Regions from separate parts of the Paraburkholderia sp. 35.1 genome, predicted to be linked through region 1. Evidence: riboswitches for the same ligand, from Rfam matches in the RefSeq annotation. Region 1 holds a riboswitch; the other holds the start of a gene.

The links. Region 1 has a riboswitch for cobalamin ahead of OKW27_RS36485 (TonB-dependent receptor). Riboswitches for the same ligand answer to the same signal wherever they lie in the genome.
Region 2: linked by a shared signal. The riboswitch ahead of OKW27_RS32665 (TonB-dependent receptor domain-containing protein) and the one ahead of OKW27_RS36485 (TonB-dependent receptor) in region 1 are both predicted to bind cobalamin.

Annotation. Positions count from the first base shown of each region.
Region 1 is NZ_JBNDMJ010000003.1:3,524,052-3,528,389, reverse strand. Features, by position in the region: gene OKW27_RS36490 (ABC transporter ATP-binding protein) at 1-548, opposite strand, end outside; gene OKW27_RS36485 (TonB-dependent receptor) at 569-2,782, opposite strand; cobalamin riboswitch at 3,057-3,200, opposite strand; partial or broken gene OKW27_RS36480 (SET domain-containing protein) at 3,389-3,619, shown strand; gene OKW27_RS36475 (hypothetical protein) at 3,667-4,089, opposite strand; gene OKW27_RS36470 (hypothetical protein) at 4,063-4,332, shown strand.
Region 2 is NZ_JBNDMJ010000003.1:2,707,011-2,711,348, reverse strand. Features, by position in the region: gene OKW27_RS32670 (FecCD family ABC transporter permease) at 1-351, opposite strand, end outside; gene OKW27_RS32665 (TonB-dependent receptor domain-containing protein) at 391-2,337, opposite strand; cobalamin riboswitch at 2,428-2,692, opposite strand; gene OKW27_RS32660 (ATPase) at 2,913-3,272, shown strand; gene OKW27_RS32655 (cell division protein ZapA) at 3,269-3,583, shown strand; RNA gene ssrS (6S RNA) at 3,650-3,831, shown strand; gene OKW27_RS32645 (EVE domain-containing protein) at 3,973-4,338, shown strand, end outside.

The sequences.
Region 1 (4,338 bases):
TGCCGCGGATCGAGATGATTGGTCGGCTCGTCGAGCATCAGCACACGCGGCTGCTGCACCAGTGCACGGGCCAGCAGCGCGCGTTGCCGTTCGCCGCCCGACAGCGAAGCGAACGGCCGCTGCCGGTGCGCATCGAGTTCGACATCGTGCAGCGCGGCGTCGACGAGCGCGGTGTCCACGGCGGTGTCGCCGTCGAGCAGCCCCTTGTGCGGCGTACGGCCCATCGCGACGACCTCTTCCACCGTCAGGCCGAAGTCGTCGGGCGGGTCCTGCTGTACCACCGCGATGCGTTGCGCCGCCCAGCGCCCGGACTTGACCCAGACGTCGTCGCCGTCCAGCCTGACGGCGCCGCTGTGCGGCCTTGCGTAACGGAACGCACACCGCAGCAGGCTCGTCTTGCCGCTGCCGTTGGGTCCGATCAGGCCGACGAATTCGCCCGGCTGCACTTCGAGCACGATCCGCCGCAACAGGCTCTCGCCGTCGTCCGGGCGTCTCGCGTCCCGCGACGGCGGCGACCAGCCTAGCTCTTCGATATGCAGTGAGGTCATGGCTTTGCCGATCAATGAGGCTAGAAAGTCATCGTCGCGGTGACCCACCCCGAGCGCGGCGCGCCGAGCAGCCATTCGGTGCCGTCGTTCTGCGTGGAGACCGCATAGGTCCGGTTGGTCAGGTTGCGCAGATAGAGCGCGAGCGTCAGGTTGCGCGTTGCGCGCCACGACGCGGACGCATCGACCAGTGTGTACGACGGAATCGACACGCTGTTCGCGTTGTCGCCGAAGCGCCGTCCGACATACTGCACCCCGGCTCCCGCGCGCCAGCCAGGCGCGAACGCCCAGTCGAGCCACACGTTCGCGGTCTGCTCGGGGATGTTGTAGGGCACGTTGCCCGCGCGCGACACGCTCTGGCCATCGACCGCCTCGTCGAAATCGTCGTACCGCGCGCGCAGCAGCGCCGCGTTCGCCTCGACCGACCAGCCGCCGCCCAGCCGCAGCGCGCCCGACCATTCGACGCCGCGCGACGACTGCCGGCCGACCTGCTCGCTCAGGTCCGGGTTCAGCGGATCGGTGCTCACGAGGTTACGCTTCACGATCTGGTACACCGCGAAGGTCCACGATCCGCGGCCGCCGAGCACTTCCTGCTTGACACCCGCCTCCCACTGCTGACCGGTCGACAGCGTGAACTGACTGTTCGATTGCGACAGCGTAATCAGCGAACTGACGCCGTCGGTGCCGGTCGTGTACTGACCGTACACGGACAGTGTCGGCGTGAGCGAGAACACAAGGCCCGTGCGCCATCCTGTATGGGCGAACGTCCTGTCGAACGACGACGCCGCAGTCGTGGCAGTCGCGAACGTGTCGCGATGCAAGTCGATATGGTCGTAACGCAGGCCACTCACCCACGCGAGCCGCTCGGTCAGCTCGAACCGGTCCTCTGCAAAAAGGGACGCCTGATGCGTGACGGTGCGAAACGCGGGCACGGTCGAATCGGGACTGTCGAACACGCCCGGATCGAAACCGAATGCCGGCACGATCGACGAGCCGCCGTATGGTGAATTGCTTGTATCGACAAACGAGATCACATTGAAGTCCGCGCCGACGACCAGCCGGTTCTGATGGCCCCATGCACGCCCGTCGATCGTCGTGTCGAGCTGGTCGCCGATCTGCCGCTGATGATGGAGGATCTCGATGTAATCGCTGCGCAACACATCGCCATCCGGCTGCAGGGCGTAGCTCTCGCTATCGTGCCAGTGGCGGTTGGTCAGCAAATAATAGAGCTGGTTGCGCACCGTGATGCCAGGCATGGCGTGCCACTTCGCGTTCAGCCGCGTCCACTGGTCGTAATAGGAGATCGCGGAATCGGCGACGTTGTAGTTCTGGTAGCGGAACGCCGGATTGAGCGCACCGTCGAGCACCGGAATCCCGAAATAGCGCGCCGGCTTCTGGCGGCCGTAGTCGTAGTCGAGTGTGAATGACAAGGTCGGATCGACGTCGAGCCGCAATGCGCCGCCGAGCGCCGTGGTATGCGAATCGCCGCGCGGTACCCAGCCGTTCGAGCGGTCATCGCTCACGTAAAAGCGGTATGACAGCATGGGCCCGAGCGCGCCCGTCGTATCGAGCGCCACGCGCTTCTCGCCATAGGCGCCCGCGCCGATCTGGACCGTGGTCGCGTAGTCGCGCTGCGGCGCCTTCGGCACGACGTTGATCACGCCGCCGATGCCACCCTCACCGTAGAGCACCGACGCCGGACCGCGCAGCACCTCGATCCGGTCGACCGACCACGTATCGAACGGAAAGGTCACCGTGCCTGCGCCAGGATACATGCGCGTGCCGTCATAGAGCGTCGTGATCGACTCCGGCCCGCTGAAGCCGCGCACCGAGACCGACGTGCCGCCATTGCCGGGTGCCGCGTCGGTGGCAAATCCGGCCGCACGCGTAATGGCCTCGTTGACCGTGGTGTCGCCGCGCACCTGAATCTGCTCACCGGTGAGCGTCTCGACGCTCGCCGGCGTATCGAGGCTCGACAGTCCAAGCCGGCTGCCGGTACGGATCGGCGTGCTCAGGTCCGGTGTATCCGTATGGCCCGATGCCTGGACCTTAACAGCCGGCAGCGTCTGTGCCGGCTCCTGCGCAGATTGCGTGCTGTCTGCCGCCGGGCCGCTGCCGTCATCAGCAAACGCGGACGACGAGCCGATCAGCCACGCGCAGCCGAGCATCCCTGCTGTGAGCTGACGGCTGCGGCGTCGCTGCGTTCGCGACGGCGAAAGGATCGAGATTTTCTTCATTGTCCTGCTCTCTTTTCTTTTTTCTCTGGCGCTACCGTATGCGGTGCGCCTGTTTTTTATGCGCTCGACACACGTGCCTATCCACCATGTCATCGACGCAGTGAAACACCGCACGATTGCCGGAAACACGAACCAGGCATGCCGTGCTGACCGGCGACACTTACCGGGTCAACACAAACGACGGGAGAAAAAGAGGAAGCAACGGGCAGCCGATGCCCGGTGGACACTGACGATGCAGGTCATGGCGGTTCTCCTGGGGTTTCGCGCCCCATGACAGGTGAAGGAAGACAAGGCCCAGGTCTGACTCCCGGTTTCAGGAAACCGGTCACAGTGGCGCGACCGCGCTGGATTTGCACCAGCTTCCGGGCTTTGCGTGCGCAATTCTAATCGATCGCACACTCAATTCCCCCGCGCCGCGGCCTGGCTAGCGCATGCCTGCCCGTGCAGGCTGCCCGCTTCACGTCCGGGTCATCGCGCCAGCGGTCGGATCGCCCGCGATTTCGGCAGAACGATATCTAACCCGCATCGTAAACGCAACACAGTTGCGATAATTAGAAAAGGGAACGCTATACTTGAGTCTGCTTCACCGCATACATTCCTGCATTCATGCCCCGCCTGATCCAGATCCGACGCAGTCCCATCCATGGCAAGGGTGTCTTTGCCGTTGCCGACATGCCGCGCGGCATGCGCATCATCGAATACAGGGGGGCGCGCATTACCCACCCCGCAGCACGACGCCAGCATCCCGTCAACGCCGAAGACCCGTTCCACACCTTTCTGTTTGCGCTGGGTGACGGCCGCTACTGCATTGATGCGGGCACCGGCGGGAACGCCGCCCGCTGGATCAATCATCGTTGCGCACCGAACTGCGAGGCGGTTGAAGACTACGACCGCCAGGGGATCCTGCGCGTGTACCTCCATGCCGCCGCAGTGAACGATGGAACGAGCTGTGTCATGGCTGTACCCGGCTTGATTTTGCGCTGCTCGATCCAGCCTTCGATGGTCGCCAGCCGGTCACGCCAGCGCGTCGCCGCGCCGACCCGGCAGGCTGGGCCCGTGACGTCGACCGCCTCGCCGCGCTGTTCGACGACTATCGGCCGCGCATCGTCTTCTGCCCGCACGAGCGTGATGGCTCTGCGACGCACATCGGTGTCCACTGGCTCGTATGTGACGCCCTGCAGCACCATACCCACGCCGTCTGGCTTGCGCAGACAGAATTCTGGGGCACGCTTGAGCAGCCCAACACGCTCGTCGAACTCGACAGCTCGATCGTCGCGACCATGATCGAGGCGTTGACCTGTCACCATGGTGAAATTGCCCGCAACCCCTATCACCTGCGCCTGATGTCATGGCTCGCGGACAGCGTGCGACGCGGTGGCGAGGCTGTGTTCGGTGCCGGAATGCAACCGCCGTCCTTCGCCTTCGGCGCGTTGTACCGGCTCGAGCGCTCGGCAGGCGGCCGGCAGACGGCAGTCGGGCGTCCGATGGCCATCGCTGCGGAGGATGGCCTGCAACCGCTGTTCGACCAGGGCATGCCGCCAGGTCCATGACGACGA
Region 2 (4,338 bases), 820 kb from region 1:
GCCGAGCACGTATGGCTCGGCCAGCGGATTGCGCAGCAGCACCTGCAGCAGCGCGCCGGCGAGCGCGAGCAACGCGCCGCACGCGAAGCCCGCGAGCGCGCGCGGCAAACGCAACGTACGCACGATTTCGCCGGCGAGATCGTCGCTGCCCGTGCCGCCGAACGTGTGCGTCGGCACGAGCGCCGCAAGCACGCGCGACGGCGCGAGCGGCACGCTGCCAAGCACCAGCGAGGCGCCGAGCACCGCGATGGCGGCGAACGCGAGGCCGAGCCAGATCGCGGCCGCGCGTTTCGCGTTCATCGGGCGCGGCGTCGCCATCGCGGCACGCAGCGAAGCGGACGCGCGACTCATCCGCGTGCGCTCACGCATGCGGCCACCCCGGCGCGCGCGTCACTGCTGCTGCCAGCCGAGCGTGAGATACGCACCGCGTCGCGGCGAGTTATACGAGTAGGCCGTTTCATAATCCTTGTTGAACAGATTGTCGATTTGCGCACTGACGTACCAAGCTTTGGTGACGTTGTAGCGCGCCGACAGATTCACGATGCCATAACCGCCGAGGTTGCCGGTGCTATCGGTGCGCGGACCGCTGACGATCCACTCGCCGCCAACCCGCCAGCCACCGATGCTGCGGTTCACCGCGAACGACCCGAACCGACGCGCGCGCCGCACGAGGTCGGTACCGTTGTCGAGATCGACCGGGTTCTGCAGCGTCACCGTTGCGCGCACGTCGGTCTTGCCGACATGACCGCTCCACGATCCCTCGAGTCCCTGCACCTTCGCACGGCCGACGTTCTCCGCGAGGTAGATGCCGGGGATCGTCTGCACGTAGTCGATCAGATTCGTATAGCGCGTCTGGAATGCGTTCAGTCGCATCACGCCGAGCGCATCGGTCGCGTACTGCAAACCGGCTTCGACCGAATGACTGCGCTCGGGTTGGATCGACGGGTTGCCGCTGATCGGATAGTACAGATCGTCGAAGCTCGGCGCGCGGAACGCATCCGAATAGCTTGCGGTTACCTTCCAGCGCGACGTGATGTCGAATCCGTAGCCGAGATAGTAACTGTTCGCCCCACCGAAATCGGAGTACTGGTCGCGTCGCACGTTGGCCTGAATCTGGTTGCGGCCGAAGCGCGCGCTGTAGCCCGCGAAGACCGAATCGACGCGACGGTCGGGCGCGGCGAACGTGTCGGAGTCGAGCGTCTGGTCGAGATGCTCGTAGCCGAGTTGCAGCTTCTGGTTCGCGGCGAGCGCGAAATCGTTCTGCCACGTGTACTGGCGATTGTCGGTATCGAAGCGGCCGTTGTAGATGCCATTGGTGTTCGACACGCTGCGGTCGTCGCCCTCGGCGAGCGTGACGTGGGTGGTCCACCAGTCGGTCAGCTTGCCGTTCGCGAATACCGACACCTGACGCACCTTGCTATAGAGATTGTTCAGATCGGTGGGCTCGCCGTACGCATTGTCGTAGCTGTTGTCGTTGTTCGACTGGAAGTAGCTGACGCCCGCGTCCCACCTGTCGGTGAACTTGTGACGCAGCGACGCGCTGATGCTCTCGTTCAGATTGCCGTTTGCGTTCGGATTCGCGTTCGGCGCCTCGAGCGGATCGAGCGACGAAAAGCCGTCGTCCTTCGTGCGCGCGAGCGAAATATTGAAAGTCGTGCGGCCGTCCTGATCGAGCGCGCCGTTCACGCCGGCTGTTTGCGTCTGCGTGCGATAGCTGCCGTAGCCGACCGAAAAATTGAAACGCGGCGGATGATCGCCGCCGTCTTTCGTGAACACCTGCACGACGCCACCGATCGCGCCCGAGCCATACAACGCCGACACGTTGCCGTTCACCACTTCGACGTGATCGACCTGATCGAGCGGAATCTGTGCGAGTTGAGCTGAGCCGAGACTCACCGAATCGACGCGCACGCCGTCGATCAGCAGCAGCGATTGCGTTGACGATGCGCCGCGCAGAAAGAGGCTCGCGGTCGAACCGGGGCCACCCGTGCGCGAGATTTGCGCGCCTGGCGCGAGTTGCAACAGGCCGGGCAGATCGGTCGCGGTCGTGTCGGCGATGTCTTGCTGATCGAACTGCGTGGTCTGCGGAATCGCATCACGCAACGCTTGCGGTCCGCGTTGCGCGGTCACGACGATCGGCGACAGCACGTTGCCCGATGCATCGGCGGAGGCGGCATTGGCAGCGATTGCAGCGTTTGCGGCGGTAGCATCCGTGGCGGACGATGAAGACGAATACGGCGTCGCGGACGCGGATGCAGGCTCGGCGCTTTGCGCATGCACGACGAGCGGCAGGCTCGCGAACGCGAGCAGCGTTGCGCGGGCGATGGGGGACAGCATGGGATGACATTCCTGTGGATAGCGTGCGCGGCCTGCTTCCCCGCAGGCCGACGCGTCACGAGGCGTCCCCTTGTTCAACGTTTTCGCGGGGGACGTCCCTCTTTTCTGGCCGGTATCCGGGCTACGACACATCGATCCCGCCTTCCCACGCGTGACGCGCAGTGGCACACTCGCACGTTGAACTTCCAACCTTGCGACCAGGACCGACCTGCATGAGCACATCACATGCGGTCGCTTACCGTTGCGGGGGCAGCGCAGGTTCGCGCATCCGGTTTTGGCACCGCGCGCGTCCTGCTTCCCGTTTAACTGCGCGCGCCGAGAAGCGCGCGCGGGCACCAGAGTGCGGGAAGTTTACGAGCGGCCTCGCGGGGCGTCAAGAAAGGTCAACCGGAGCGCAATCGGTTCTGTTGAATGCAGGTTATTGTCCGATGGATTACCGGTTTTTTACCTTATGGTCGACGACACGACACGCAACGAACCTGCACGTAGCGATGCTGTTACGTCTCGAAACGAGACAATTGTCGGAACCTGTAATATTCCGCGCTAAAATGCGATGTCTTTAGAGGACGCAGCACATGCTCACCGAACTCGAATCACTCTCCCAGAACATCGGCAAGCTGATTGCGATCAGCCAGCGCCACAACGAAGCGCGGCTCGCGCTCGAAGAGCAGCTCGCGCAAACGCGTGCCGAAGTGCAAGCCACGCATGCGGAACTCGCGCAATTGCGCGAAGAGCGCGACGCACTGCAGGCGGAACGCGACGCGCTGTCCGCCAAGATCGACGACGCTCAGGTGCGCCTGAATGCCATTCTCGAAAAATTGCCGCGCGCACGCGCGAGCAGCGAACCGGATAACCAGCTCGATCTGCTCGAGTCCGCCCAGCCCGGACACGAGGAAGCGGAAAGCGACGTGAGCCGACACGGAGAAAGCGCATGACCACCAAGCAGATCGAAGTATCGATTCTCGAAGTACCCTATCGTCTCGCCTGCTCGCCGGAAACGGAAGGCGCGCTGCTCGAGGCGGTCGCGCGCGTCGACGCCGAGATGAAGAAAATCCGCAGCGGCAGCAACGTGCGCGGCACCGATCGCATCGCGGTGATGGCTGCGCTGTCGCTGGCATCGGAACTGCTTAAGCTGCAAAGCAGCGTGCGACACGGAGAAGCATTTCCCGCTGAAGAAATCCGGCGTACAATGCAGCAAATGAACGAACAGCTAGGTACTGTGATCGAGCAGTACAGCTTGCAGTAAGCAGTAGTGGGCCGGTTTCGAATCGGTCACGTGTTGAACGGTTTGGGTTGTAGCTTCATCGGTTTAGCTTCCCTGCCTGGTTCGCCAAGGTCATACATTCCTTGAACCAATGCCATGTGCACGGTTGCGGAAATTTGTAGCACGGGTGTGCGCGTCACTCAGTCTGATGTACCCGAAGTGTTGCTAACTGCGACCAATTCTGAACCCTCGGTTCAGGATGCCGGCCTAGCGGCTAAGGCGGGGACCTTATCTGGAACGGCATCGGACTTCGGTTCGATGCCGTTTTTCTTTGGTCGTCGTTTTTTCGTTTGAGCGCCTTTTTCAGGGGCTTTTCCGTACGCGCCTGCTGTTGTTGCGCTTCGTTCAATCTCACACGCTCACTCCGATTCATGCGCTACTGGCTGATGAAGTCCGAACCGGACGAAGCAAGCATCGACGACCTCGCCAACGCACCTCATCGCACCTTGCCGTGGACCGGCGTACGCAACTATCAGGCGCGCAACTTCATGCGCGACGTGATGCAGGTCGGCGACGGCGTGCTCTTCTATCATTCGAGCTGTCCGGAGCCCGGCATCGCGGGCATCGCGGAGGTCTCGTCGAGCGCGTATCCGGACCCTACGCAGTTCGATAAAAAGAGTCCGTACTACGACGCGAAATCGTCGCCGGAAACGCCGCGCTGGATGCTCGTCGACGTCGTGTTCAAGAAGAAAATCGGGCTGATTCCGCTTGCCGCGCTGCGCGAGCATGCCGAATTG